3 regions of the Micromonospora sp. DT229 genome follow, and region 2 is predicted to be linked to each of the others. Evidence: predicted binding sites of a transcription regulator. Region 2 holds the regulator's gene; each other region holds the start of a gene.
What was found. Region 2 encodes HrcA, which represses chaperone genes, less so after heat shock. Its sites were predicted from a motif close to GGTTNGCACNCTCNNNNNGAGNGTGCNAACC; they were not measured.
Positions count from the first base shown of each region.

Region 1: the regulator HrcA is predicted to act here: its motif matches at 7,285-7,315, upstream of groES (co-chaperone GroES).
Region 3: the regulator HrcA is predicted to act here: its motif matches at 2,499-2,529, upstream of groL (chaperonin GroEL).

Region 1 covers NZ_JBNCLD010000002.1:16,977-26,796, reverse strand. Annotated here, with positions in the region: gene ACLQ2T_RS02880 (ROK family transcriptional regulator) at 1-6, opposite strand, end outside; gene ACLQ2T_RS02875 (sugar ABC transporter permease) at 35-1,294, opposite strand; gene ACLQ2T_RS02870 (ATP-binding cassette domain-containing protein) at 1,291-2,109, opposite strand; gene ACLQ2T_RS02865 (sugar ABC transporter substrate-binding protein) at 2,209-3,306, opposite strand; gene ybaK (Cys-tRNA(Pro) deacylase) at 3,793-4,272, opposite strand; partial or broken gene ACLQ2T_RS02855 (THUMP-like domain-containing protein) at 4,346-5,602, opposite strand; gene ACLQ2T_RS02850 (DUF397 domain-containing protein) at 6,079-6,288, opposite strand; gene ACLQ2T_RS02845 (helix-turn-helix domain-containing protein) at 6,279-7,079, opposite strand; gene groES (co-chaperone GroES) at 7,449-7,763, shown strand; gene groL (chaperonin GroEL) at 7,834-9,477, shown strand; gene ACLQ2T_RS02830 (hypothetical protein) at 9,546-9,820, opposite strand, start outside.
Region 2 covers NZ_JBNCLD010000016.1:81,953-91,772, forward strand. Annotated here, with positions in the region: partial or broken gene ACLQ2T_RS22365 (PhoH family protein) at 117-863, opposite strand; gene ACLQ2T_RS22370 (serine hydrolase domain-containing protein) at 1,024-2,376, opposite strand; gene ACLQ2T_RS22375 (histidine triad nucleotide-binding protein) at 2,421-2,783, opposite strand; gene ACLQ2T_RS22380 (SDR family NAD(P)-dependent oxidoreductase) at 2,878-3,639, shown strand; gene ACLQ2T_RS22385 (16S rRNA (uracil(1498)-N(3))-methyltransferase) at 3,690-4,424, opposite strand; gene dnaJ (molecular chaperone DnaJ) at 4,438-5,583, opposite strand; gene hrcA (heat-inducible transcriptional repressor HrcA) at 5,654-6,676, opposite strand; gene ACLQ2T_RS22400 (DUF4870 domain-containing protein) at 6,884-7,483, shown strand; gene hemW (radical SAM family heme chaperone HemW) at 7,491-8,714, opposite strand; gene ACLQ2T_RS22410 (enoyl-CoA hydratase-related protein) at 8,735-9,523, shown strand; gene ACLQ2T_RS22415 (hypothetical protein) at 9,646-9,820, shown strand, end outside.
Region 3 covers NZ_JBNCLD010000002.1:305,724-315,543, reverse strand. Annotated here, with positions in the region: gene ACLQ2T_RS04280 (GNAT family N-acetyltransferase) at 124-654, opposite strand; gene ACLQ2T_RS04275 (cold-shock protein) at 868-1,071, shown strand; gene ACLQ2T_RS04270 (hypothetical protein) at 1,537-2,451, shown strand; gene groL (chaperonin GroEL) at 2,726-4,348, shown strand; gene ACLQ2T_RS04260 (hypothetical protein) at 4,402-4,641, opposite strand; gene ACLQ2T_RS04255 (S8 family serine peptidase) at 4,844-7,252, opposite strand; gene ACLQ2T_RS04250 (glycerol-3-phosphate dehydrogenase/oxidase) at 7,373-9,190, shown strand; gene ACLQ2T_RS04245 (hypothetical protein) at 9,276-9,776, shown strand; gene ACLQ2T_RS04240 (FAD-binding oxidoreductase) at 9,780-9,820, opposite strand, start outside.

The DNA.
Region 1 (9,820 bases), on a different contig from region 2:
GCGCATCGAATGGTTACTACTTTCGGTGGTGCGTTCAGCGGTTTCCGGTGGCCGATGCTCGTCGTCGGGACAGCGCGTCGACACTGGCCGCGAGCAACAGCACCACGCCGGTGACCACGTACTTGACGCCGGAGCTGTAGCCCATCAGACCCATCCCATTGTCGATCACGGCCACGACGGCGCCACCGAGAACCGCGTCCAATACGCGGCCTTTGCCCCCGAACAGACTTGTGCCGCCGATCACCGCCGCGCCGACGGCGTAGAGCAGCACGTTGCTGCCGCCGGTGTTCGGGTCCACGGAGTTGGCCCGGCTGGCCGCCACGATGCCACCGACCGCGGCCATGGTCGAGCAGATCATGAAGGCCGAGATGCGGATCCGGTCCACGTTGATGCCGGCCCGCCGGGCCGCCTCCCGGTTGCCGCCGACCGCGTAGATGTGCCGACCGTAGCTGGTGCGCTGGAGCACGAAGGTCAGGACCACCAGCAGTACGGCGACGATCGGTACCACGATCGGCACCCCCTTGAGGGAGGTGATCAGCACGTTGAGGCTGCGCTCCAGGTTGAGCACGTAGACGGCGAGGCCCAGGACCAGCGCCAGGGCGGCGATGCGACCCAGCACCACCGGGAACGGATCGTTGATCAGGTTCCGGGCGGCGCGGCTGCGGTAGCGGAGCAGTTGCACCACGGCGAATCCGGCGACCGCGATCGCGGCGAGGGTCCAGCCGAGCGCGACCGGCATGTTGCGGTTGACGATCGCCACCACCACCGGCTCGCGGACGGAGATGTTGCGGCCCTCCTTCATCAGCAGCAGCACCACCCCCTGGAAGGCGAGGAAACCGGCGAGGGTGACCACGAAGGAGGGGATGCCCACCTTGGCGACCAGGAAGCCCAGGGTGGTGCCGATGACCATGCCGGTGAGCAGGGCGGCGAGCACCGCGACGTACCACGGGTAGCCCAGAACGGTGACCAGGTTGGCCAGCACGGCCGCGCAGACCCCGCTGGCGAAGCCGGCCGACAGGTCGATCTCGCCGAGCAGCAGGACGAAGACCAGCCCCATCGCGATCAGGGTGACAGCCGCGCCCTGGGTGAACAGGTTGGCGAAGTTGCCGGCGGTGAGGAACGACGGCCGCATGATCGAGAAGATCGTGCAGAGGACGAGCAGACCGGCGACCGCAGGCAGGGCGCCGATGTCTCCGCCGCGTACCCGCTGCCAGTAGTCGCGGAGGTGGCTGCCGATGGTCGGTGCCGGTGCGACGGCGGCGGGGCCCTCCTTCGTGACGGCGGTGATGCTCATGACACGCCTCCAGTGGTGCTGTCGGCCGGCGCCGCGCCGTTGCCGTTGACGCCCGGGTCGGCGGCGAGTCCCAGCTCGCCGGAGCGGCCGGCGGTGATCAGCTCGACCACCTGGGCGTGCGTGATGTCAGTGGTCCTCACCTGGGCGACCATCTGGCCGAGGTAGAGCGCGGCGATGCGGTCGGAGACGGCGAAGACGTCGTTCATGTTGTGCGAGATGAGGACGACGGCCAGGCCGTTGTCGGCCAGCCGGCGAACGAGTTCGAGGACCTGGGCGGTCTGCGCGACGCCGAGCGCGGCGGTCGGCTCGTCCAGGATCACCAGCTTGCTGTTCCAGAGCACCGCCTTGGCGATCGCCACGGTCTGGCGCTGACCACCGGAGAGGCTGGAGACGTGCTGGCGCAGGGACTTGACGGTGCGTACGGAGAGCCCGGCCAGGGTCTCCGCGGCCATCTGTTCCATCGTCGGCTCGTCCAGCACGATGCCGTTGCGCTTCTCCCGCCCGAGGAACATGTTCTGCACGATGTCGAGGTTGTCGCAGAGCGCCAGATCCTGATAGACGACCTCGATGCCGAGTGAGGCGGCGTCCCGCGGGCTGTTGATGGTCACCGGTCGACCGTCGAAGACGAACTCGCCGGCATCGGTGGAGTAGATGCCGCTGATGCACTTGACCAGGGTCGACTTGCCGGCACCGTTGTCACCGACGAGGGCGGTGACCTCGCCCGGGTAGGCGGCGAAGGCGACGTCACGCAGCACCTGGACGGGACCGAAGCTCTTGTCGATCCCGCGTAGCTCCAGCAGTGGGGTCGCGGACACGGGGTTCTCCTTATTCCACGGAGGCGATCGGGGCCCGTCCAGCGACGCCGCCCGGTACGGGATTGCCGTACCGGGCGGCGTCGCTTCGGCGGGGACGGGTCAGCTGATGCCCGCGTCGGTGCAGAGCTTGGCGTAGTCGCCGGTGCAGATCTGCTCCTTGGTCACGTAGCCGTCGGCGATGACGTCCTTGACGTTCTCCTTGTAGATCGCCGCCGGGGTGAGCAGGACGGCGGGCACGTCGCGGTTGCCCTCCGGGTCCCGGACCGTCTGGCCGGTCTCCTTGCGCTCGCCCTTGGCCAGCGCGATGGCCAGCTCGGCGGCGGCGTCCGCCTCCTTCTTGACCGCCTTGTAGACCGTCATGCACTGGTCACCGGCGAGGATGTTCTGCAGGGCCTGCGGGTCGGCGTCCTGCCCGGTCACCGGGACCTTGCCGTTGAGGTTGTTCTTCTTCAGCACCGAGATGGCGGCGTTGCCGAGGCCGTCGTTCGCGGAGAGCACGCCGTCGATCTTGCCGCCGGTCTTGGTGAGCTGCTGCTCGAAGATGGTCGCGGCCTGCGTGTTGTCCCAGTCCGGCACGGAGTCGTCGGCGGCCTTGGTGTACTCGCCGGAGTCGAACTTCGGCTTGAGGACCGAGTCGTAGCCCTCCTTGAACAGGGTCGCGTTGTTGTCGGTCGGCGAGCCGTTGAGGTAGGCGATCGCCGGCTTCTCCGCCTTCGCGTCGGTGAGGCACTTGACCAGGCCCTCGCCCTGGAGCTTGCCGACGGCCACGTTGTCGAAGCTGACGTAGTACTCCGCCGAGCCGCCGAGGGTCAGGCGGTCGTAGTCGATGGTGGCGACACCCTGGGACTTGGCCTTGTCCAGGACGGCCTTGCCGGTGCCGGAGTCCAGGTTGACGATCATCAGCACGGTGACGCCGTTGGTGATCATCTGGTCGGCGAGGGTCTGGAAGGCGTTCTTGTCGCCCTGCGCGTTCTGGATGATCGCTTCGATGCCCGCGGCCTTGAACGCCTCCCCAAGGAACTTGCGGTCCGCGCTCTCCCAACGGACCGAGGAGCTGCTGTCCGGCAGGATCACGCCGATCTTCGGGGTCTTGCCGGAGCCGCCGCCGGCCTGGTCGCCGGAGTCGTCGCCGCAGGCCGTCAGGCTGCCGAGGGCGAGCAGGCCCACGGCGCTGACGGCGAGGAAGCCCTTGCGCATGTGCAGGGTCCTTTCGAGAGTGGGAAGGTGTCGGTGTGTCGATGGCGTTCTTTTGTTGTGCCCGGCAACGTATTGCGCCCCGAGCCGTCGGCACAAGGGCGCGGCGGGGGCTAGTTTGTTGTCGGCGGTAACAATTCGGCAACGTCGAAGACACCTCCGCTCGCCGGTGTCCCGAGATGGTCGACCCGGCCGTGTCCCGGGTGGTCGACCCGGCGGTGTCTCGGGTGATCGACACCGTTTCGGCGAAGTGGCGGTAATCGACCGGCAGGGATACCGCCGTTGCGGCGTAACGGTGGTGGGCCTCACCCGGTGGTGGCCCCGGCCCGGTAGTGGGCCTCGGCCCGGCGGCGGGCTGTCTCAGCGGGCCTCAGCTGGCGGCGGGCCTCAGCTGGCGGCGGGCCTCGGCCGGTGGCGGGCCTCGGCCGGTGGCGGGCCTCGGGCGGTGGCGGGCCTCGGGCGGTGGCGGGCTCGGCCCGGTGGTGGGCCTCAGGCGGTGGCGAGGGCGGCGGTGTGGGCGTCGGTGAGGGCGACCAGGTCGGTCGGGGCCAGCTCCACCTGAAGGCCGCGCCGACCAGCCGAGACGTACACCGTGTCGTGCTCCAGGGCGGAGGCGTCGAGCACCGTGGGCAGCCGCTTCCGTTGCCCCAGCGGGCTGATGCCGCCGCGTACGTACCCGGTGGCGCGTTCGGCCGCCCCACGATCGGCAAGTGTGGCCCGCTTGCCACCGACTGCCGCGGCCAGTGCCTTGAGGTCCAGTTCCCCGGTGACCGGCACGATCGCCACGGTGAGAGCGCCGTCCACCTCGGTCACCAGGGTCTTGAAGACCCGGCCGGGTGCCACCCCGAGGGCGGCGGCGACCAGGGCACCGTAGTTCGGTGACTCCGCCGGGACGTCGTACGAATGGGTGCGATGGGCGATGCCGCGCTTGGCCAGCAACACCGTCGCCGGCGTACCCCGTCCCGTCATGTGCGCCAACCTAACCCCGACCCGGAGCCCGGGATCTCCCGGGTAGTCCCTGCCCAGGCGGTGGGGTTCAGAGGACCGGCTGGCAGACCAGCACGGTCGGGGCACCGGCCACCCGGGTCAGCACCAGGCTGGCCGGCTGGTCACCGGTCAGGCGCAGGTCGTGCCGGAGTCGTTCCGGTTCCAGCGCGGAGCCGCGCTTGAGGATCTCCACCCGGCCGATCCGGCGCTCCCGCAGCAGGGCCCGCAGGCGCTTGAGCGAGAACGGCAGCACCTCGGTCACCTCCAGACAGCGGGCGTACGGCGTCGGGGTCGGCGTGTCGGCGTAGAGGTAGGCGATGCTCGGGTCGGCCAGGGTGGCATCCAACTGGGCGGCCAGTTCGGCGACCAGGTGGGCACGTACTACCGCAGAGTCGGGGTCGTACACGAAGCGGCCCACCGCCCCGACCGGCGCCTCCTCCCGACCCGACCCGACGAGCTCGTGCACCCTGGTCCCCTCGACCTGGTGAGTGCCGTTGGTCTGGTGATAGGAAGGGGCCCTTCTACTACCGGAGGCGTTAAGAAGGGGCCCTTCCTTCACGACGGTTGCGCGGCGGGGGGTTTGGGCCAGCGGGCCGCACCAGAGGGCGGCCTCGACCAGGTCGCCGCCGACACTCACCCACTCCGCCTCGGCACCGGCGGGGATGAGGGCGTGATCGAGACCGGGGGCCACCTTCACCACCGTGTACGGCACCCGTTCGGCGAGTCCGGTGACGAAGTCCCACGGCGGCGAGTACGCCTTCGGGTCGAAGATCCGGCGTCCGGTACCGGCTCGACGTCGGGCCGGATCACAGAAGACCCCCTCGACCCGGGTCACGTCGAACGCGGTCGCGTCGCCGCACTCGACGGTGAACAGCTCGGCCAGCCCGGCGGCCTCCGCGTTCGCCTCTGCCAGGGCGGCGGTGAGGGGGTCGGCCTCCACCCCGTACACGCGGATGCCGGCACGGGCGGCGGCGAGGGCGTCGGCTCCCAACCCGCAGCCCAGGTCGGCGAGGCTGGTCACCCCGGCCTCGCGCAGCCGGTGCGTGCGGCGTTCCGCGACCACCTTGCGGGTGGCCTGCTCCAGGCCGGGCCGGGTGAAGAACATGCCGCTGGCCGCCGTACCGAACTTGCCCACTGCTCGCCGGCGCAGTTCCGCCTGGGTCAGGGCTGCCGCCGCCAGCCCGGCCGGAATCCCGGCCGAGCGCAGCGCCACCGCCGCGGCCAGGGGATCGCCCCCGGCCACCCGGGCCGCCGCCGCGAGGGCGGCCGACCCTTCAGGGGTACGCAGGGCGGCAAGCTGCTCCAGATCCACCCGCCCATTGTCCCGGCCCACCAATCGCCCTCACCCAACCGGCCCGGCTCGCCCCGGCCCGGCTTGGCCCGCCCCGGCCCGGCTTGGCCCGGCTTGGCTCGGCCCGGCTCGGCCCGGCTCGGCCCGGCTCGGCCCGGCTCGGCCCGGCTCGGCCCGGCCCGGCTCGGCTCGGCCCGGCTCGGCCCGGCTCGGCCCGGCTTGGCCCGGCCCGGCTTGGCCCGGCCCGGCTTGGCCCGGCCCGGCTTGGCCCGGCTCGGCTTGGCCCGGCTCGGCTCGCCCCGGCCCGGCTTGGCTGGTCCGTCCGGCTCGGGCTGGCCAGCTTGATCGACTCCGTTACGCCGTAATGGCGGTATCCGGGCGCGAGGGTTACCGCCATTACGGCGTAACGGAGTCGATCACGCGCTCCACACACCCGAGGGCCGGGGTGAGGGAGTCGATCGCGGCTCCACACCGCCGGGACGGGGTGGGGGAGTGGATCACGTCCTGGGTGGCCGGGAGGGAGTGGGGTGGTGGGAGGTGATGAAGGCGCGCCAACTGGTGGGGGTGAAGGCGAGCACCGGGCCGGTCGGGTCCTTGCTGTCGCGTACGGCGATCACGTCGGGCAGGTTGTCGGCGACCTCGACGCAGGCCCCGCCGTTGGCGTTGCTGCGGGAGGACTTGCGCCAGGTGGCACGGGTCAGGTCCATGACTTCGCCACTTCCTCGATCAGGCGGGCGGTCTGCCGGCGCGGCAGCGCCTCACCAGCCACAGTCTCCCAGCGCCGCCCCAGTGCGGCAAGGTCGTTCGGGCTGTCCACGGTGTGCCCGCGCAGTTGGTTGTCCAGGTGGGCCACCTCGGTGCCGTCGGCGAGCCGGGCCAGCACGAAGGGACCATGAAGCCCGATGTACCAGGGAGTCGCGGCCGGAATGATCCGCACCTGGACGAATGGCCGGTCGGCAAGGGCACGCAGGTGCTCACATTGCTCGACCATGGTCGCCCGGTCGCCGACCTGCCGACGCAGCGCCTGCTCGTCCAGGATCGCGATGAGGTGCGGTGGCTCGTCGCGACTGAGCACCTCCTGCCGGGCCATCCGGGCCAGCACCCGCTTCTCGACCTCCTCGTCGGTCAGCGGCGAACCTGCTCGCAGCATCTCCCGGGCGTACGCCTCGGTCTGGAGCAGGCCCGGCACCACGGCCGGGTCGTACCAGCGCAGCGAGACGGCCTCCCGTTCGATCTCACCCCACGGCCGGAACCAGTCCGGCTCGGCGTGCAGGCGGATCAGCTCCAGCATCCCGACGAAGAGGCCACCGGTCTCCAGCACCTTGTCGAACCGGGCCAGGTAGTCCGCGCTGAGCTGGCTCTGCCCGAGCTCGATCGCGCTGATCGAGGAGGGGGCGTAGTTGATCAACTTGCTCAGGTCCTCCTGGCTGAGCCCGCGTGTCTTGCGGGCCCGGCGTAACTGGTCCCGGAGAAACCCCAGGGTCGGTACCTCGGTCATGCCGTCTCCCTCCGTGATGTGGTCGTGCCGCACCGTAGGCAATCGGCTGGCCGGATGGAAGACAGAACCGGCATGTTGCGGTAACCCCTGGCGAAGGAGTGGAGAACAGGTGGCGGGGATGGCGAAAAGCTGGCGGAAAGATGGCGACACGAGGGGTGGTCGTTGGCACTCTCCTTGACGGAGTGCTAGCCGGGGCATAACCTGCGATTAGCACTCTCACCCTGAGGGTGCCAACGCTCGGGCCTTCGTGTCCGGGTGTTGAACGCCAGGCGGACCGGCACCCGCGACGACGGCCCCGCCCGGTGGCATGTGGCAGATTGACGCTGGTCGGCACGCCGACCGGTAACGAAACCAGTACCCCAGGAGGGTATGCCCGTGACTACCGCGACCAAGGTTGCGATCAAGCCGCTCGAGGACCGGATCCTGGTCCAGGCGAACGAGGCTGAGACCACCACTGCGTCGGGCATCGTGATTCCCGACACCGCCAAGGAGAAGCCGCAGGAGGGCACCGTCCTCGCTGTCGGCCCGGGTCGTTTCGACGACGACGGTGACCGGATCCCGATGGACGTCAAGGTCGGCGACACCGTCCTCTACTCGAAGTACGGCGGCACCGAGGTCAAGTACGCCGGCGAGGAGTACCTGGTGCTCTCCGCCCGCGACGTCCTCGCGATCATCGAGAAGTAAGCAACCGATCAGTGTCGTTGCCCCGGACCGGCTCGCCGGGCCGGGGCAACGTCGCTTCGAAGGGACATACATGGCGAAGATCCTGAGCTTCTCGGATGACGCCCGGCACCATCTGGAGCACGGTGTCAACGCGCTCGCGAACGCGGTAAAGGTCACTCTCGGGCCGCGAGGGCGCAACGTCGTCCTGGACAAGAAATTCGGTGTGCCGACGATCACCAACGATGGTGTGACCATCGCCAAGGAGATCGAGCTCACCAACCCCTACGAGAACCTCGGTGCGCAGCTGGTCAAGGAGGTGGCGACCAAGACCAACGACGTCGCCGGCGACGGGACCACCACCGCCACCGTGCTGGCCCAGGCGATGGTCCGCGAGGGTCTGCGCAACGTGACCGCTGGTGCCAACCCGGCCGGTCTCAAGCGGGGCATCGACGCCGCCGCGGCCAAGGTCTCCGAGGCCCTGCTCGGCAAGGCCGTCGAGGTCTCCGACAAGAAGTCCGTCGCCCACGTCGCGACGATCTCGGCCCAGGACGCCACCATCGGCGAGCTGATCGCCGAGGCGATGGAGAAGGTCGGCCGGGACGGTGTGATCACCGTCGAGGAGGGCTCCGCCCTGCACACCGAGCTGGAGGTCACCGAGGGACTCCAGTTCGACAAGGGCTTCATCTCGCCGAACTTCGTCACCGACGCGGAGGCGCAGGAGTCCGTCCTGGAGGACGCGTACATCCTGATCACCACGCAGAAGATCTCGGCGATCGAGGAGCTGCTGCCGCTGCTGGAGAAGGTCCTCCAGAACAACAAGCCGCTGCTGATCGTCGCCGAGGACGTCGAGGGTCAGGCGCTGTCCACCCTGGTGGTCAACTCGATCCGCAAGACCCTGAAGGTCTGCGCGGTCAAGGCCCCCGGCTTCGGTGACCGCCGCAAGGCGATGCTCCAGGACATGGCGATCCTCACCGGCGCCGAGCTGGTCGCCCCCGAGCTGGGCTACAAGCTCGACCAGGTCGGCCTGGAGGTGCTCGGCACCGCCCGGCGCATCGTGGTCGACAAGGAGAACACCACAGTCGTCGACGGCGGCGGGCAGGCCAGCGAGGTCTCCGACCGGGTCGCCCAGATCCGCAAGGAGATCGAGGCTTCGGACTCCGACTGGGACCGGGAGAAGCTGGCCGAGCGGCTGGCCAAGCTCTCCGGCGGCATCGCCGTGGTCAAGGTCGGCGCGGCCACCGAGGTCGAGATGAAGGAGCGCAAGCACCGCATCGAGGACGCCATCGCCGCGACCAAGGCCGCGGTCGAGGAGGGTACGGTGCCCGGCGGTGGCGCCGCCCTGGCCCAGATCCTGCCGGTGCTCGACGACGACCTCGGCTTCACCGGTGACGAGAAGGTCGGTGTGTCGATCGTGCGCAAGGCGCTGGTCGAGCCGCTGCGCTGGATCGCGCAGAACGCCGGGCACGACGGGTACGTCGTGGTGCAGAAGGTCACCGAGGGCAAGTGGGGCCACGGCCTCGACGCCGCCATCGGCGACTACGTGGACCTGACCGCCTCCGGCATCATCGACCCGGTCAAGGTGACCCGCAACGCGGTCACCAACGCCGCCTCGATCGCCGGCCTGCTGCTGACCACGGAGAGCCTCGTGGTGGAGAAGCCCAAGGAGGCGGAAGCCGCCGCCGCTGGTCACGGCCACGGTCACGGCCACAGCCACCAGCACGGCCCGGGCTTCTGAGCAGTCCGCGACACGGTACGGCGGGTGCGCCGCTCCCCCGGAGCACCCGCCGTACCGCGTGACGACTGTCAGCTGCCGGGCACCTCCCGCCAGGCGACCTCGGGGTCGAGCAGGGGTGTCCAGGAGGGGTGATATTCCGGTGCCCGACGGGCCAGCTCCGACCGCAGGTCGGTGAGGCTCAGGGTGTAGCGCTTGGCCGGGAACCAGTCCGGCCAGGAGTCGTGGCGCCGCTCGACGGTGTAGCCGTCGGTCGTGGTCGCCAGCCGAAGGAAGAACCAACGCCCGTACTGCGGGTGGGTCTCCGCCTTCCGCAACGCGCGTACCGAGTGGGTGATCTCGTCGA
Region 2 (9,820 bases):
GCCCCGTCTCCGGTGGTGACCCGGTAGACCTGCTTGGGCCCCTGCGGGTAGATGCCGATCACCGGGGTCGGCCTGCCGTTCGAGCCGATGACCAGGTCACCGACCTGAAGCGAACCGAACCGCTTGAACCCCTCCGGCGTGAGAACCCGCGCATCGTACGGCTGGGCCCGGCCCCTCATGTACGCCAGTGGGGCGACCTCGATGGTGCCCGCCGCCATCAGCTTCGGGATGGTCTCCGGGTCGAGCATGTCGTGCAGGGCGTCGTAGAGGGGGCGCAGGTACGGGTCGATCTTCTCGTTGAGGGTTCCGGGCAGGAAGCCCAGCCGCTCCCCCGCCTCGACGGCGGGCCGGGTCAGGATGATCCGGTTGATCTGCTTGGTCTGCAACGCCTGGACCGCCTTGGCCATGGCCAGGTAGGTCTTGCCGGTGCCGGCCGGGCCGATGCCGAAGACGATGGTGTGCGCGTCGATCGCGTCGACGTAGCGCTTCTGCCCGAGGGTCTTGGGCCGGATGGTGCGCCCACGCCGGGACAGGATGTTGAGGGTGAGCACCTCGGCGGGCCGTTCCGTGCCACCCTGCTCCAGCATGCCGACGGTACGCCGGACAGCATCAGTGGTCAGGGTCTCGCCTTTCTCGATGAGCTCGAGCAGTTCGCTGAAGATCCGCTCGGCGAGGGCGTTGTCGGCGGGCGCGCCGGTGAGGGTGATCTCGTTTCCCCGCACGTGCACGTCGCTGTTCACCGAGCGCTCGACCAGTCGAAGGATCTCGTCACCCGCGCCGAGCAGGTTCACCATGATCTTCGAGTCGGGGACGGTGATCCTGGTCTGCACCCGGGGTGGGCCGGGAGGTGGGGTGCCGGTCATAGGTCGGGCCGCGGGGCCCTACGCCACCTGCTCTCGATCTCGGTGCCGGGCCTGGCGCCACGGCGTGCTGACGTTACCTCCATCGTATCGGGTCGCCAGCTCGGACACGCTGCCCATTTCCGGTGGCACCACAGGCGCACAGAAGCGGAGGAAGCGGACATCAACGATCGATTCCGGCACGAAAGTCGTACCGGTCGAAGGTCTCCTGGTGCCGGGTGAACCGGTAGGTGGCCCAGTGCAGCCGGACCACCACACCGTCGTCGTCGCGGGTCAGCCGGAGCAGTTCGCCGACCTCCCGCCCGGCGACCGTACGGAACACGTCCGGCCGGTCCGGTAGCGGCGCGAAGACCGCAGGCGGCTTGCCCGGCGGGTCGTCCGCACCCCGGGCCTGAAGGGTCGCCTCCCGCCAACTGAACACGTACTCGAAGCCCTCACCCCACCAACGGCCGAGCAGCCCTCGCAGATGTGCGGGGGCCGGGTCGCCGGGGTGCCACGGGGTGATGTCGGCCGGATCGTGCTCGGCGGCGGCGGCGAGCAGCCGGTGCGGCAGGTCCAGCAGTTCCGCCGCGGTGCCCGAGGAGCCCAGCACGGCGGCGCCGAAGGCCGCCGGGGTGCCCTCGCCGCCGCGTCGGCCGTACACCCCGGCGAGGAACCCGGGCATGGCGCCGTCGTGCCCGACGTGCACCACCCGGTCGCCCTGGGGCACCAGGATCAGTCCCAGGCCGAAGCCGGCGTTCCAGACGGCCTCGTCGGTGACCGTGACCGGCCAGCGCATCTCCTCGACGGTGGCCGGGGCCAGCACCCGCCCGGTCGGGTCCAGCGCGGCCGGATCGGCCAGGAAGGCCGCCCAGCGGGCCATGTCGGTGGCGGTGCTCCACAGCTGCGCGGCGGGTCCGACGGCACCGAAGTCGGTCGGGGGCTCCGGATGCGCCTCATCGGAGTAGGCGTCGACCAGGTAGCCGGTGGCCGCCCGGGGACCGGGCGCAACCGTGGTGTCGGTCAGCCCGAGGGGGGTCAGCACCCGCTCGGTCAGCACCTCGGCCCAGGTTCCCCCGCGTACCTGCCCGACCAGTCGACCGAGCAGCGCCATGCCGAGGTTGGAGTAGTGGAACCGGCGGCCGGGCGGCAGCACCCGCTCGGCCCGGGTCAACTCGGCGAGCAGCCGGTCGGCGTCCGGCACCCGCAGGGTGTCCCAGACGTCGCCGTACGGCTCGCGTTGCAGGCCCGCGGTGTGCGACAACAGTCGGCGTACGGTCGACTCGCCGTGTGCCGGCAGGTCGAGGTGCCGGCCCACCGGATCGTCGAGGTCGAGCAGACCGTCGTCACGGCACTGCATGACCAGTACGGCGGTGAAGGTCTTGGTCACCGACCCGATCCGGAACCGGGTCCGGTCGTCCAGGACGGTGTCGTTGCCCGTGCCGCCGACCGTGCACGTCCAGGGCGCCCGGTCGGCCCGGTGCACGGCGGCCGCGACCGCCGGTACCCGGGCCTGCGCCTGGACCCGCCGGACCATCCGTTCCAGGTGCCCGGCGGCGGTGGTGCGGTCGGCGGCTGAACTCACGCCACGTCCCGGGCCAGCATCGGACCGAGCGGCGCACCGCCCAGCAGGTGGGCGTGTACGTGGAACACCTCCTGGCCGCCGTAGCCGCCGGTGTTGAACATCAACCGGAAGCCGTCACCGAGCAGCCCCTCGTCCTCGGCCACGGCGGCGGCGGTGGCCAGCACCTCACCGGCCAGGGCGGGGTCACCTTGGCCGAGGGTGGCCACGTCGGCGTAGTGCTCCTTCGGGATGACCAGCACGTGCACCGGGGCCTTCGGGTCGATGTCGCGGAAGGCGAGGGTGGTGGGGGTCTCCCGGACCACCGTGGCCGGGATCTCCCCGGCGACGATCCGACAGAACAGACAGTCAGCAGTACTCACCCCGGCAGTGTAAGGAAAGGACCCTGCTTAACGCCTCGGGTAGAGCAAGGGCCCCTTGTTAACACCACCGAGCAGGTACGGCAGGATGTCGCCCATGGCGGGACGGGCAGTGCTGGTCACGGGTGGTTCACGGGGCATCGGGCGGGCGGTGGTGCAGGCCTTCGCCGCCTCCGGCGACCGGGTGGCCATCCACCACCGCGACTCGGCGCAGTTGGCCGAGCAGTTGCGGGCCGAGCTGCCGGGCTCAGGCCATGTGGTGGTCCGCGCCGACCTGGCCGACCCCGACGCGGTACGGGCGATGGTCGACGAGGCCGCCGACCACCTGGACGGGCTGGACGTACTGGTCAACAACGCCGGCGTGTTCGGGCCGGCCGACCCGCCGCATCCCGTCTTCGGCAGCAGCTACGAGCAGTGGCGGCAACGCTGGCGTGAGGTCTGCGACACCAACCTGTTCGGGGCGGCCAACGCCGCCTGGTGCGCCGCCCAGCACATGCGCGCGCGAGGTGGGCGGATCATCAACGTCTCCTCGCGCGGCGCCTTCCGCGGCGAGCCGACCAATCCGGCGTACGGCGCCAGCAAGGCCGGTCTCAACGCGATGGCCCAGTCGCTGGCGGTGGCCCTGGCGCCGTACGGCATCGCGGTGGCCTCGGTGGCGCCCGGCTTCGTCGAGACGGACATGACCAACGAGCACCTGAAGGCTCCGCGGGGTGCGGCGATCCGGGCCCAGAGCCCCTTCGACCGGGTGGCCCGTCCCGAGGAGATCGCCGCGGCCGTGCACTGGCTGGCCAGCCCCGAGGCGGAGTGGGCCTCCGGCACCATCATCGACCTCAACGGCGCCTCCTACCTGCGCACCTGACCCCACACTCCCGGCTCTAGCCCCTCCCGCGCGCCAGGCAACGGACAGGTCTACCAGCGCAGGAGGCGGGTGGCCAGGACGGCCAGGGCGGCCACCCCGGCGGTGGAGGTACGTAGTACCGAGGGGCCCAGACGGACCGGGTGTGCGCCGGCCTCCTGGAAGGTCGCCAGCTCGGCCGGGGTGATGCCGCCCTCGGGGCCGACCACCAGCACGATCTCGCCCTGATCGGGCAACTCGACAGTGGTCAGCCGGTCGGTCGCCTCCTCGTGCAGGACGTATCCGGCGGCGGCGCCGGCGATCCGGCGGCTGACCGAGCCGGTGGACTCGTCCGGGGCGCCCGCCACCACCGGCAGCCACGCCCGGCGGGCCTGTTTCGCCGCCTCCCGGGCCGTGGCCACCCACTTGTCCCGGGCCCGTACCCCCCGGTCACCGCGCCACTGCGCCACCGAACGGCCGGCCGCCCAGGGGACGATCTCGTCCACTCCCGCCTCGGTCATCGCCTGTACGGCCAGTTCACCCCGGTCGCCCTTGGCGATGCCCTGCACCACCACCAGTCGGGGGTTCGCCGCATCGACGTACCCCCGACCGGTGATCTCGAGGTCGAGGGTGCCCCGGCCGACGGCGGTGACCACGGCGCTGGCCGTGCCGCCCCGACCGTCGCCGAGCAGCAGTTCCTCACCGACCCGCAGCCGTTGCACGGTGGCGGCGTGGTGCCCCTCGGGGCCGTCGAGCACCATCGAGTCGGCGACCGGCAGCGACTCGACCAGGAACAGTGGAGCGGACACGAGACGGGGCCGGTCAGGCGTGGCCGTTGAAGGCGTCGCGCATCCGGGAGAAGAAGCCGCCCTGCTTGGTCAGCTCGGCGACCTCCTCGCCGCGGGTCTTGGCGAAGTCGCGCAGCATCCGCTCCTGGTCGGCGTCGAGCTTGGTCGGGGTACGCACGTCGAGGTGGACGTACAGGTCACCACGACCGGTGCCACGCAGATGGGGTACGCCCCGGGCGCGCAGCCGCAGGGTGCTGCCCGGTTGGGTGCCCGCCTTGACGTCGACCGGCTCCTCACTGTCGAGGGTCTTGATGGTCAGCCGGGTGCCCAGCGCCGCGGCCGTCATCGGCACGGTGACCCGGCAGTGCAGATCGTCGCCCTTGCGGGAGAAGACGTCGTGGGGCCGCTCGTGGATCTCGACGTAGAGGTCACCGGCGGTACCACCGCCCGGACCGACCTCACCCTGCTGGGCCAGGCGGATCCGCATCCCGTCCTCCACCCCGGCCGGAATCTTCACCGTCAGCGACCGGCGGGTCCGGACCCGGCCGTCACCGGCACAGGTCGGGCAGGGGTGCGGAATGGTCGTGCCGTAGCCCTGACAGACCGTGCAGGGCCGGGCGGAGACCACCTGACCGAGGAAGGTGCGCTGCACCGACTGCACCTCACCCCGGCCACCGCACGCCTCGCAGGTGGCCAGATGGGTGCCGGCCGCGGTACCCGCACCGGAGCAGGTGCTGCACAGCACGGCGGTGTCCACCGTGATCGGTGCCTCCACCCCGAAGGCGGTCTCCTGGAGGTCCAGTTCCAGCCGCAGGATGGCGTCGGCACCGGGCCGGGTACGCGGTCGAGGTCCCCGGCCCGCGCCGGTCGCCCCGCCGAAGAAGGCGTCCATGATGTCCTGGAAGCCGACGAAGGGACCGGCGCCACCGGGCCCGCCCGGTCCACCGGCACCGCCGCCGCCCGGGGCCAACGGGTCGCCACCGAGGTCGACGATCTGCCGCTTCCGATCGTCCGAGAGGACCTCGTACGCGGCGTTGATGTCCTTGAACTTCTCCTGTGCCTCCGGGTCCGGATTGACATCCGGGTGGAATTGCCGCGCCAGCTTGCGGTAGGCGCGCTTGATCTCGTCATCGGAGGCTCCTCGGCTGACGCCGAGAATGCCGTAGTAGTCCCTGGCCACTGCGTTCCGTGTCCTCGTGTTCGTCTCGCATTACGCCGGTCGGCGGCAGCCCACCGTCGGCCCTGACTGATCAGTTCTGGGCCAGCAGCTCGCCCACGTAGCGTGCCACGGCCCTCACCGTGGCGATGGTCCCGGGGTAGTCCATCCGGGTCGGCCCCAGTACGCCCATTCCCCCGACAATGGTCTCCCCCGGTCCGTAGCCGGTGCTGACCACGGAGGCCGCCCGCAGGTTGTCGATCTTGTTCTCGTCCCCGATGCGCACCCGTAGTGTGCTCGGCTCAACCTCGCCGATGAGTTTGAGCAGGACGACCTCCTCCTCGAGGGCCTCCAGGATCGGCCGCAGTGAACCTTGGAAGTCCAGCAGGCCACCGCGGGCCAGGTTGGCGGTGCCGGCCAGCGCGATCCGCTCCTCGTGCCGCTCGACCAGTGTCTCCAGCAGCACGGTGGACAGGGTGGTCATGGCCAGCCGCAGGTGCGGTCCACATTCGTCGATGAGGGTCTGCACCAGGGGCGGGGTCTCCGACAGCTGGATGCCGACCAGCTTCTCGTTGGCCGTCCGGCGCAGGTCCAGCACGTCGTCGGCGGCGATCGGGGCGGGCAGTTCGACCAGCCGCTGCTCGACCCGCCCGGTGTCGGTGATCACGACCAGCATCAGTCGGGTGGTCGAGATGGGCACCAGTTCCAGGTGGCGTACCCGGGAGCGGGCCAGGCTGGGGTACTGCACCACGGCGACCTGCCGGGTCAGTTGAGCCAGCAGCCGCACGGTGCGGTGCACCACGTCGTCGAGGTCCACCGCCCCGGCCAGGAACCGCTCGATCGCCCGGCGTTCGGCCGGGCTGAGCGGCTTGACCCGGCTCAACCGGTCGACGAAGAGCCGGTAGCCGCGGTCGGTGGGCACCCGGCCGGCACTGGTGTGCGGCTGCCGGATGTAGCCCTCCTCCTCCAGCACGGCCATGTCGTTTCTGACGGTGGCCGGCGAGACGCCGAGCTGGTGCCGCTCGACCAACGCCTTGCTGCCGACCGGCTCCTGGGTGGCGACGTAGTCCTCGACAATCGCCCGCAGTACGGCGAGCTTGCGGTCGTCGAGACCCATCTCCCACCTCCTGTCGCAGGTCAGTGTCGAGCGTCACCGCCGCCGAAGGGCGCCCTGGCACTCGACTGTAGCGAGTGCCAGTCTACGTCGAGGCCCCCCGACCGCGCGATGATCAAGAAGTGGAGCTGTCCGAGGGCCGATCGGAGAGGTGACACGCACCGGTGTCGCTATGGTGCGCCATTGCCGCCTGCACCTACGGTGAGCTCCATGACCGAACCACCTCGTCCCCCAGATTACGGCGACGATCCCACCGCCCCGGTTTCCGGATCGTCTGGCCAGGGCGGCTACCCGCCGCCCGGCGGTTATCCCCCGCCCGGTGGCTACCCACCCCCGGGTGACCAGCCTCCCTCGGCCGACTATCCGCCCCCGGGTGGTTATCCGCCGCCCGGCGGCTACCCTCCGCCCGGTGTCGGTTACCCGACCGGGGGCTACGGCGCGCCGGGGGGCGGGTACGGCACCAACGAGGACAAGACCTGGACGCTCATCGCCCACTTCGGCGGGCCGCTCGGCGTGGTCGTCGGTGGTGGCCTGCTCGGCTGGGTGGCGCCGCTGATCGCGAACATGACCCGTGGACAGCAGTCCCCGACGGTGCGGGCACACGCCGTCGCGGCCCTCAACTTCCAGCTCACCTGGGCGGTCGTCGGGCTGCTGAGCTGGGTGCTCACCGCGATCACCTGCGGCATTCTGTTCTTCGTCCCGATGCTGGTCTGGGTCGTGCCGTTGATCTTCGGCATCATCGGCGGGGTCAAGGCCAACGAAGGCGTCCTCTACCGCTACCCGATGAGCTACTCCTTCGTGAAGGGCTGATCGGCAGCTAGGGCAGCAGGTCACGCACCACGGCGTCGGCGAGCAGCCGGCCGCGCAGGGTCAGCACCGCGCGGCCGGCGGCGTAGTCGGGCGCGGCCAGCAGGCCGTCGGTCACCGCCCGCGCCGCAGCCGCCCGACCGGGGCCGTCCAGGACCTCCAGGGGCAGTCCCTCGGCCAGCCGCAGCCGGAGCATGACCTCCTCCATCCGGGCCTCGTCGGGGGTCAGCACCTCCCGGGCCAGGCCGGGTGACCGACCGGCGGCCAGGCGTTGGGCGTACGCGGTGGGGTGTTTGACGTTCCACCAGCGCACCCCACCGACATGGCTGTGCGCCCCCGGTCCTAGGCCCCACCAGTCCCCGCCGGTCCAGTAGAGCAGGTTGTGCCGGCACCGGGCCGACGGCGTACGGGCCCAGTTGGACACCTCGTACCAGGAGAAGCCGGCCGCGTCGAGGGCGGCCTCGGCGGCCAGGTAGCGGTCCGCGGCGACGTCGTCGTCCGGGTACGGCAGCTCCCCCCGACGCATCCGCGCGGCCAGCCGGGTGCCGTCCTCGACGATCAGGGCGTACGCGCTGACATGGTCGACCCCCGCCGTCACGACCTGCTCCAGGGAGGCGGCGAAGTCCTCCGGGCGCTCCCCCGGCGTTCCGTAGATCAGATCCAGGTTGACGTGGTCGAACCCGGCCTCGCGGGCCTCCAGGGCGGCGGCCGTGGCCCGGCCGGCGCTGTGCCGGCGGTCGAGCACGGCGAGCACCCCCGGGGCGACCGACTGCATGCCCAGCGAGATCCGGGTGTAGCCGGCGGCCCGCAGCTCCTTCAGGGAGGCCGGGGTGACCGACTCCGGGTTGGCCTCGGTGGTCACCTCGGCGTCGGCGGCCAGCCCCCAGGTGCGGTCGATGGCGTCGAGGATGCGGGCCAGGTCGTCGGCGGGCAGCAGGGTGGGGGTCCCCCCGCCGACGAAGACGGTCTCCACTCGGCGGGGCGGGCGGTCGCCCAGCACCCGCGCGGCGAGCGCCAACTCGGCCAGCACGGTGTCGGCGTAGCTGTCCCGGCTCGCGCCGCCGCCCAACTCCTCCGCGGTGTAGGTGTTGAAGTCGCAGTAGCCGCAGCGACTGGCGCAGAAGGGCACGTGCACGTACACCCCGAAGCCGCCCTCATCGACTCTGTTCAGGGCGGAGGTGGGCAGCGACCCGTCGACCGGGACGGGTTCGCCTGCTGGAAGGACGCCGGGCATGGCCACTAGTGTGCCCTCCCATGACCTCTCCCGACGCGCTGGTGCGGGTCACCACGGCCCGCGGGGTGAGCACCCTCACCCTGGACAGCCCACACAACCGCAATGCGCTCTCCACCCCGTTGATGACCGAACTGCTGGCCGGGCTGCGCGCCGCGGTCGCCGACGACACCGTCCGGGTGATCGTGCTGGACCACACCGGCCCGGTCTTCTGTTCCGGGGCGGACCTGAAGGAGACGGCGGCGGCGTACGCCAGCGGAACCGTGCCCGCCGGCATGCTGGGTGAGGTTCTGGCGGCCGTCTGGGAGTGCCCCAAGCCCGTGCTGGCCCGGGTGGCCGGCCCGGCCCGGGCCGGAGGTCTGGGCCTGATCGCGGCGGCCGACCTGGCGGTCTGCGCCGCCGAGGCCACCTTCGCCTTCACCGAGGTACGCATCGGGGTGATCCCGGCGGTGATCTCGGCGACCGTGCTGCCTCGGCTGCATCCTCGGGCGGCGGCCGAGCTGTACCTGACCGGGGACACCTTCGACGGCCTGCGGGCGGCGCAGATCGGTCTGGTCACCGCTGCGGTGCCGGGGCAGGAGTTGGACGCCGCGGTGCAGCGCTACTGCGACTCCCTGGTACGCGGTGCCCCTTCGGCGTTGGCCGGGGCCAAGGAGCTGCTGCGCCGGCCGCCCGCCACCGACCTGGGCGAGGAGTTGGCGGCGTTGAGCACCCTGTCCACCCGGTACTTCCTGTCCGCCGACGGCATGGAGGGGGTCATGGCCTTCCGCGAGAAGCGCCCGGCGCGCTGGGTGGCCGAACTCGACAGGTGAGGATCGGCCGATAGCGGGGAACTTCCCTTCCGGCGCGGATGACGCGCTTCGGACGGAACTGGTCGGATGATCCAGATCGAGCGGCGCGGGACGTACGCTTCTGCGCGGACGTCGTACGGGAGGTGTGGGTGCGGACTCGGGTGCTCGTGGCGGGTTTCCTGGTCGTCGTGCTGGTCGCGGTGGTCGGCATCGTGCTCGGCATGCGGCAGGTGGGTCAGCGGCTGCGGTTGCCGCTGGCCAGCCGGGCGTGCACCGTGCAGGCCGACGGGAAGGTGACCCTGGACGCCCATCAGATGG
Region 3 (9,820 bases), on a different contig from region 2:
GGGGGGGGGGGGGGGTGCGGGGGCCCCCCCCCCCGGCGGGGGGGGTTTTGTTTTCCCCGCGGGGGGGGGGGGGGCCCCCCGGAACCCCTGCCTGGTCGGGCTGCGTTCGACGGTTCGGGTCTTTCAGGCGGGGCGGCGCATTTGGAGTTCTTGGAGGGTGGGGATGGTGGGGTGCGGGACGCGTACGCCGGTGTCCACGAAGCCCAGTCGCTGGTAGGCCCGGTAGGCGCGGTCGTTGCCGACCACCACTTCGAGCATCAGTTCGTCGCGTCGTTCGGCGCGTGACCAGGTAGCCACGGCCGCGACCAGATCCGCCAGCAGGCCGGTGCCGCGCCAGGCCGGGGTGACGTAGATGGCGTAGAGCAGGGTGACCCCGGGCTCTGCGGGGTGGGCTATGCCGCCGGCCTGTCCGACCAGGCGATCGCCCGGATCGGCGATGAACTGGGCGTTTGTGCGGCCCGTGGAGGTCTGGCGGATCCGGGCCGCGTACTCGGCGTGCGGGCGGGCGGCTGCCTCGGCGAGGGTCTCCAGGAAGGCCAGCGGCGAGTCGGCGAGCATCTCCAGACGCAGCGCACGCATGCGACCGGCGTCGGTGGGCCGGACCCGCCGCACCTCGGTCCGCGGACGAGCCACCCCGCCCGGAGCGCTGATCATGTCCGCATACCTATCACAATGACAGGCGACGATGTGGCTACTCGGATTATGCCCGATTTGCGGTCGTGCGCCGTCGTCACGCTTCGTGTACCGTGCGATTTCGGTCACCCTATTCCGCGGTCGTCGATGACTGCCGAGTGGGTGAGTTTCCGGGTGATCCGGCGTGCCGCCGGCCCCGGGTAGTGGAACGCCGTGCAGAGTGAGGACAACACCGTGGCACAGGGCACCGTGAAGTGGTTCAACGCTGAAAAGGGCTACGGCTTCATCGCCGTCGACGGCGGGCAGGACGTATTCGTCCACTTCTCCGCGATCGAGATGGACGGCTACAAGGCGCTGGACGACGGCCAGCGGGTGGAGTTCGAGATCGCCCAGGGCCAGAAGGGGCCCCAGGCGGAGCGGGTACGCCTCATCGCCTGAGTGCATCCCACCCAAGCCGGCAGATCGCCGGCACGGGTGCGTGGTCGCGGCCGGAGGGGGGCTGCGGGACGGAAACCTCACAAGGGAAGATCATGGACCGGATCCAGCTGTCGCTGAGGAGGGTTCATGTCCGACCAGCCACCCCCGGCAGGTCCGCCGCATTCGTCGCCTGAGGAACCGCCGCCGTCTGTCGGCGCCTCCGGTTGGCAGCCCACTGACCCGACCACGCCTGCCTCACCGCCCGCGGATCCGGCCGGGGTCGGCCCGTTCTCGCCACCGCCCCCTGGTGGGTCCGGTCAGCCCGGGGTCCCGCCAGCGGGTAGCCCACCACCCCATCCCGGCTATTCCGGCCAGCCAGTCCCGCCGGCCCAACCGTGGTACCCAGGTCAGCCGCCCTATCCGAACCAACCGGTGTATCCGGCCCAGTCGCCCTATCCGGGTCAGCCGGTGTATCCAGGTCAGCCGGTGTATCCGGGTCAGGCGGCCTATCCGGGGCAGCCCTTCCATGGCTGGTACGACCCGGCGGCGCACGGGTTCGACCCGGCCGATCCCCTGGTCACCCCGCCCGGGGTGGGGCTGGGTGCGTGGTTCGCCCGCTGCCTGGGTGCGGTGCGCCGGGGTTGGCAGCTGCTGTTGCCGATTCTCCTGGTGACCCAGGTGCTGCCGGCGGTGGCGCTGTCGGTGCTCGGGCTGATCTTCGATCCCTCGGCCCGGTGGGATGCCGAACTCACCGCCGACTCCACGGCCCTGCCCGCCAACTTCGGGATCGACCTGGCCATGTGGCTGGTGGTGCTGCTCGGCGGAAGTCTGATCTTCGGGCTGGTGCAGTGCGTCGGCTGGGCCGCCGGCACCTGGGTGGTCACCCGACAGGCGGCCGGCGAGCATGTCACCCTCGGCGGCGCCTTCGGTTATGGCCTGCGCCGGGCGCTGGGCCTCTGGGGCTGGACGTTGATCTTCACTTTGATCATGACCCTCGGCTTCTGTCTCTGCTTCCTGCCCGGTGTCTACGCGGCCTTCGCGCTGGCCATGGCCGGCCCGGTGTACCTGTTCGAGCGCCGTGACCCGATCGGTCGCTCCCACCGGATGTTGCGTGACCGGCTGGGGCTGCTGCTCGGCCGGGTGGCACTGACGGGCGGGGCGGTGATCGCCCTCGGGATCGCCGTCAGCATGGTGGAGGCGGCGGGGCTGACCCCGTTCGGCACCGAACCCCTCGCCGCCATGGACACCGCCGTCGGTGCGGTTCTGGCGATCAGCGGGGCGGCCCTGCTGGGGCTGCCGGCCTACCTGGCTCAACTGGTCGGGCTGCTGGTCACGTACGCCGAGCAGCGGGCGCACGAGGGGCCGGTGAACAGCGGGCAACTGGCTGCCGAACTCGGCTGAGCCGGGCCATCGTGCTTGCACTCGGCAGGTGAGAGTGCTAAACAAGTCATTGGCACTCGCATGGCGTGAGTGCCAACTGGTCGGGACGGTGGGGCTGCGGTCGCACTCGTGGCATAACTACGGGTGAGCACGTGGCCGGTCGTCGCGGGCTATCCGGCCCGGCCGAGGAGACGTCGTCGTCGCCAGGTGGCGACGTCCCAAGGTGCGTACACCAGACGGTTCATCCGGGGCACACACTCGGGTGGCCCGTGAGTGTCCAGGAGGACAACGCCGTATGGCCAAGATGATCGCGTTCGACGAAGAGGCGCGCCGCGGCCTCGAGCGGGGCATGAACCAGCTCGCCGACGCCGTGAAGGTGACGCTCGGCCCCAAGGGCCGCAACGTGGTGCTCGAGAAGAAGTGGGGTGCCCCCACCATCACCAACGATGGTGTGAGCATCGCCAAGGAGATCGAGCTCGAGGACCCGTACGAGAAGATCGGCGCTGAGCTGGTCAAGGAGGTCGCCAAGAAGACCGACGACGTGGCCGGTGACGGCACGACGACGGCGACCGTCCTGGCCCAGGCTCTCGTGCGCGAGGGTCTGCGCAACGTGGCCGCCGGTGCCAACCCGATGGCCCTGAAGCGGGGCATCGAGGCTGCCGTGGCCAGCGTCTCGGAGGAGCTGCTGAAGCTCGCCAAGGACGTCGAGACCAAGGAGCAGATCGCCTCCACCGCCTCCATCTCCGCCGGTGACAACACCGTCGGCGAGATCATCGCCGAGGCGATGGACAAGGTCGGCAAGGAAGGCGTCATCACCGTCGAGGAGAGCAACACCTTCGGGCTGGAGCTGGAGCTCACCGAGGGTATGCGCTTCGACAAGGGCTACATCTCGGCCTACTTCATGACCGACCCGGAGCGTATGGAGGCCGTCTTCGACGACCCGTACATCCTGATCGCCAACAGCAAGATCTCCTCGGTCAAGGACCTGCTCCCGATCCTGGAGAAGGTCATGCAGTCGGGCAAGCCGCTGCTGATCATCGCCGAGGACCTGGAGGGCGAGGCCCTGGCCACCCTGGTGGTCAACAAGGTCCGGGGCACCTTCAAGTCGGTCGCCGTCAAGGCGCCGGGCTTCGGTGACCGCCGCAAGGCCATGCTGACCGACATCGCCATCCTCACCGGTGGTCAGGTCATCAGCGAGGAGGTCGGCCTCAAGCTGGACGCCGCCGGTCTCGACATGCTGGGCCGCGCCCGCAAGGTCGTGGTGACCAAGGACGAGACCACCATCGTCGACGGTGCCGGTGACGCCGAGCAGATCCAGGGCCGGGTGAACCAGATCCGGGCCGAGATCGACAAGAGCGACTCCGACTACGACCGGGAGAAGCTGCAGGAGCGTCTGGCCAAGCTGGCCGGCGGTGTTGCGGTGATCAAGGTCGGCGCGGCCACCGAGGTCGAGCTCAAGGAGCGCAAGCACCGCATCGAGGACGCCGTCCGCAACGCCAAGGCCGCTGTCGAGGAGGGCATCGTCCCGGGTGGTGGCGTCGCGCTGGTGCAGGCCGGCAAGACCGCCTTCGACAAGCTGGACCTGACCGGCGACGAGGCGACCGGCGCGCAGATCGTCAAGATCGCGCTGGACGCCCCGCTGCGGCAGATCGCCGTCAACGCCGGCCTTGAGGGCGGCGTCGTGGTGGAGCGGGTTCGCAACCTCGACGCGGGTCACGGCCTCAACGCCGCCAGCGGCGAGTACGTCGACCTGCTGGCCGCCGGCATCATCGACCCGGCCAAGGTGACCCGTTCGGCGCTGCAGAACGCCGCGTCGATCGCCGCGCTGTTCCTCACCACCGAGGCTGTGGTGGCGGACAAGCCGGAGAAGACCCCGGCCGCCCCGGCTGGCCCGGGTGGCGGGGACATGGACTTCTGAGTCCAGCTCCAACGCCGAGAAGGGCGGGCCGCGTCAGCGGTCCGCCCTTCTCGTCATCTCGGCAACGGGCGCTGGTTACGCCGCTTCTGCGCCCGGTCGTACGGTGGGCGGTGCGGCACCGGCTCGTCCACCAGGATCAGTGGCTCCTCGGGTGGTTCGGCCGTCCCGGTCATCTCCGCCAGCTGCTCGGCGTCGCCGTAGTCCAGCCGGTCGATCGGAAGTGTGCCCGGCAGTTCAACCGGGACCCAGCTGACAGGCGACGCCTCGTGGGCCTGATCGTCGTCCGTGGTCATGGCTGCCTCCTCTATCCGAAACGGTAGGGGGCGTCGATGATCTGGGCGGGTGAACGGTGCTATAAGCGCTTATGTGCGGTTCACATGCTATGTCTGATCCGAGGTGCAGCGGCACGAAGGCCACTCATGGTGGAGTGCTGATGCCCCCACGCTAGCGAACATCTTGTGACCCCTTGGCGAAGGGCGCTCACGTTGGGTGAGGTCAGTCGCGGGCGGCCCGCACGGCCGCGTAGGCGTCCACCAGGCCGGCGCCGATCACGTTCTGCCTGCCACCGCAGGCGTCGGTCCGCTCTCCCGAGTCGGTACCGGCCTGCACGTCGGTGGCCGTGGCCCGCAGCAGTTGCCGGGTCCGGTCCAGATCGCCGACCAGGTCCGGATTGGCCGACCACATCAGCGCGACCACCCCCGCCACCTGGGGGGTGGCCATGGAGGTGCCGTCCAGCCTGGCGTACCCGCCGCCGGGCATCGCGGAGAGCACCTCCGCTCCGGGGGCCATCAGGTCCGGCTTGGCGGCGCCGGTGGAGGTCGGGCCACGGGAGGAGAAGGCGGTTACCCGGCGCTGCTGGTCCACCGCACCGACCGTGAGCACGTCCGGGTACGGCGCGGGCGGGTCCTGCACCGAGCGGCAGAACGGGCCACTGTTGCCGGCCGCCGCTACGACCAGGATTCCCGCGGCCTCCAAGGCGTCCGTGGCCGGCCGTAGGGCTGCCGGGTCGCAACCCTCGATCGGCGGGCAACCCCACGAGTTGGTCAGGATCTCCGGGGCCCGGGCCGGACGACCATCCGTGAAGGGGTCACCGCCGGACGGGAAGGGCGCCAGCATGAACTGGAGGCAGTCCAGGTAGGCGGCCGGATTGCCGAGGTTGCGGTCCAGATTGACGCAACCCACCCAGCTGGCCCCGGGGGCTACCCCGATGCCGCCCTGCCCGACCGCGCTGCCGGTCGTGTGGGTGCCGTGTCCACTGCGGTCGGTCGGGCTCCGGGTGCCGTTCCAGGGATCGAACCAGGAATCGTCGCCGCCCCGGAAGTTCCCGGCGAGGGCCGGGTGCTCCCCGTCGACCCCGGAGTCGGAACTGCCCACCGTCACCCCGGCTCCGGTGGTCCGCAGCTCGGACCAGACCCGGTCGGCACCGATCATGGTGATGTTCCAGGGTGGTTCGGTGGGCGCCGGGGCCTGACCGGAGGAGGATTGCGCGGGGGAGGGCAACGGCCGCAGCCGCTGACTGACCAGCACCCTGGCCACTTCGGGTCGGCCGGCCAGCCAGGCCCGTACCCCCGGCCCGCCGTCCACCTCGACCGCGTTGACCAGGTAGTAGGGGGTGTGGCCCAGCCGCAGTCGGCGCAGGTCGCGGCGCAGGTCGGCCTGGGTGCGCTCGGCGGTGGCCACCAGGCGTCGGTAGACCTCGTCGGCACGGAGGTCACGGCCCGCCTTGCCCGTGCCGGTCGGCAGTCCGGTGAGATCGGCCTGCTCGCGCAGCATCACGAAGAGTCGCTCGCCGTGCAGGCCGGGTTGGCCGGCAGCGGCACCGACCCCGACGACCGCGATCAACAGGGCCAGGGCGGTCAGCCCGGCCACCGCCGGGCGTGGCGGGCGGGCCGCCGGTCGGGCCAGCAGCAGGCCGTACGCGACAGCCAGCACGAGCGCGACGACCAGCCCGGCACCGGCGGCCACCGCGACCCAGAAGGGCAGGTCCCGGGAGGTGGCCAGCAGCAGGCTGATCTCCTCCGGGTCGGTGAAGGCCAACGGACCGAACACGGTGAGCCCGACCAGCCAGGCGGTCGAGGTACGGCCTGCGATCCCAGGGGCGCGCTGGGCCAGCGCGTGCAGGGCGGCCAGCGCGAAGCCCACCGGGGGCAGCGCCACCAGCAGCGGCAACTGGGCACCGGACTGGCCGGTGCCGGCCCCGACCAGCAACAGCACCACCCCGGCGACCAGTCCGCCCAGCAGGACCAGCCGCACCGGCCGGGGCGACCGGTCGCCGGTGAAGTGGCCCCAGAACCGGGCATCGAGCAGCGCCGCCGCCAGCGCCCCGACGGCCGCGGCGGCCAACCCGGCGAGGAGGGTCTCCAGCAGGCCACCGAGGGCACCGACCCAGACCCAGGGCAGCAGCAGGGCCAGCCCGGCGGCCACCGCTAGCCGGGTGGCCACGGACAGCCGCGGGAGGGCCGGTTGCGCGGGTGCACCCCACTGCTCGGTGCGGCCCAGCCGCCGTGACACCCACCGGGCCGCCAGGGTCAGCAGGGTGGCCGTGATCGCCAGCGCGGCGAGGTACGCCTCGTGGTGCACCGGTGGGATCGCGCGCAGCAGCCCGAGCACCGCCAGGGCCAGGGCGCCGGCCAGCCAGGCCCGACCGGTCCCCCGGACCGCCGCCGAGCGGGGCACCATGGCCAGCGGCAGGGTGGCCGTACCGATCGCCAGGGCGGTGATCAGGCTGGCCAGCGGCCAGAGCAGGGCCACCCGGTCCAGGGCGGCGATCAGCATGATCTGGTCGATGGCCCATCCACCGGCCTGGGACGCGACGGTGACGGCGACCGTGCCGCATCCGACCAGGACCGCGGCGACGACCGTCCAGGGGCTGCCCGGGGCGCCGGATGAGTAGTCCGCCCGCATCCGCACACCCTACGACGCGGGCTGCACCCCGGCTCTGGCCTCGGCACGAGAGCGGGGGCAGGAACCGGCCCGCCCCGGCGGCGAAGGTCGCTGCTGCGACCGGAGGGCTACCGTGGAGCGATGCGCGATCCACATCTGCCGCGATCCGTCGCCGGGCAACTCTCCCCCTCCCGCCGGGCTGATGACCTGCGTCGGCTGCGGAGTGAACGCTTCGATGTGCTGGTCATCGGCGGGGGTGTGACCGGTGCCGGGGCGGCCGTCGACGCCGCCTCCCGGGGCCTGAAGGTCGCCCTGGTGGAGGCGCGGGACTTCGCGGCCGGCACCTCCAGCCGGTCCAGCAAACTGATCCACGGTGGCCTGCGCTACCTGGAGCAGTTGGAGCTCCACCTGGTGCACGAGGCGTTGACCGAGCGAGGGCTGCTGGCCACCCGATTGGCGCCGCACCTGGTACGCCCGGTGCCCTTCCTGGTGCCGCTGCCCGCCGCCGAAGGCGTACGCGGTCTGCCCGCCCGGATCATCCGACGGGCCTACTACGGCGCCGGGGTGGCCGCGTACGACGCCTTCGCGGGTCTGTTCGGTGGTGGCCGGGGGATGCCGCTGCACCGGCATCTGAGTCGGGAGGGTGCCCGCCGGGTCTTCCCGAGTCTGCGGGCCGAAGGGCTGGCCGGTGCGATCCGCTACTACGACGGGCAGGTGGACGACGCCCGGTTGGTGGTCACCCTGGCCCGTACGGCCGCCAGCATGGGCGCGACCGTGGTGAGCAGTGCCCGGGCGGTCGGGCTGATCCGGCAGGCCCGGGAGGTGACCGGGGTCCGGGTGCGTGACCTGGAGGCACCGGAGGGTTCCCCGGAGGCGGAGTTCGAGGTGCAGGCCCGGTCGGTGATCGCCGCCACCGGGGTGTGGACCGATGACATGTCCCGGATGCTCAACGACGTCGGGCTGCGGCCGGGCGTCCGGGTACGGGCCTCCAAGGGGGTGCACCTGGTGGTGCCCCGCTCGGCGATCACCGGCGACACCGGGTTGATCCTGCGCACGGCGACCAGCGTGCTGTTCGTCATTCCCTGGGGTGGGCACTGGATCATCGGGACCACGGACACCGACTGGCGGCTGGACCGTTCCCACCCGGCGGCCTCCGCCAGCGACATCGAATACCTGCTGCGGCAGGTCAACACCGTGCTGGACCGGCCGCTGACCACGGCCGACATCGAGGGGGTCTACGCTGGGCTGCGTCCGTTGCTGGCCGGCGAGGCCGACTCCACCTCCAAGCTCTCCCGGGAACACGCCGTCATCGAACCGATGCTCGGACTGCTGCTGGTCGCCGGGGGCAAGTACACGACCTACCGGGTGATGGCCGCCGACGTGGTCGACCGGGCGGTCCGCCGGCTCGGCTGGCAGCGGCCCTCGCGTACGGCTGATCTGCCGTTGCTCGGTGCCGACGGGTACGCGGCCATGTGGCGGGACCGGGCCGACCTGGCCCGCCGGCACGGGCTGCCGGTCGGTGTGGTGGAGCACCTGTTGGAACGCTACGGCAGTCTGACCCTGGACCTGCTGGCCCTGATCGACGCCGATCCGCTGCTGGCCTCCCCGTTGGCGGGGGCACCGGAGTACCTGGCGGCCGAGGTGACCTACGCGGCCCGGGCCGAGGGCGCGCTGCACCTGGAGGACGTGCTGACCCGGCGGACCCGGATCTCCTTCGAGACCAACCACCGGGGGTTGGAGTCGGCCGAGCACGCGGCCGAGTTGATGGGCGCCGTGCTGGGGTGGGACGCCGACCGGCGGGCCCGGGAGGTGGCGCATTACCGGGCCCGGGTGATGGCGGAACGTCAGTCGCAGTTGATGCCGGACGACGCGACCGCCGACGCGGCCCTGCTCGGTGCCCCGGACGTGCGAGGTTACGCCGCAGACCGAGGTGTCGACGACGCCGGGCTGGCGCGCTGAGGAGTCCATTTAGGGCAGTGTTCACGGTAGATGTCCACCTGACGGGTTACGCGCGCTACCTACGGTGAGGTAAGTTCCGCGCGTGATGGCGCTTTCCTGGTCACGGTTGGCTACCGGCTCCGCTTCCGCCCTGCTGGCGGTCGCCCTCGTCGGGTGCGCCCCGTTCGGCGACCAACGCCAACCGGCGGCGGCCGGCGAGGCGGCCTCCGCCACCAGCGGCAAGCTGCGGGTCAGCCTGTTGCAGAACGAGGGTACGGACGGCCCGCTGCGCACTCTGAACGTGGAGCCGGACGGGCGCTGGGAGTGCGTCGACTGCGCGGGCGACGGGGTGACCTCCACGGGCACCCTGAGCCAGGAGCACTCGGAACGGCTGCAACTCCTGCTGGCCGATCCGGCGCTGGTGATGGAGACCGACGAGGCCCGCGGCTACAAGGTCACCTGCATCGGGGCCCTGACCTCCAGCCTGTTGACCACCGCCGGGTTGATCACCTCCCAGGACTGCCCCGGGGAGGTGCGCCCGCCGGTGGCGGAGGAGATCCTGCTGCTGCTCACCCAGAACACCCCCGCGCAGCTCACCGCGCCCTGAGTCTCAGAGCACCTTGCCGGGGTTGAGCAGACCGGCCGGGTCGA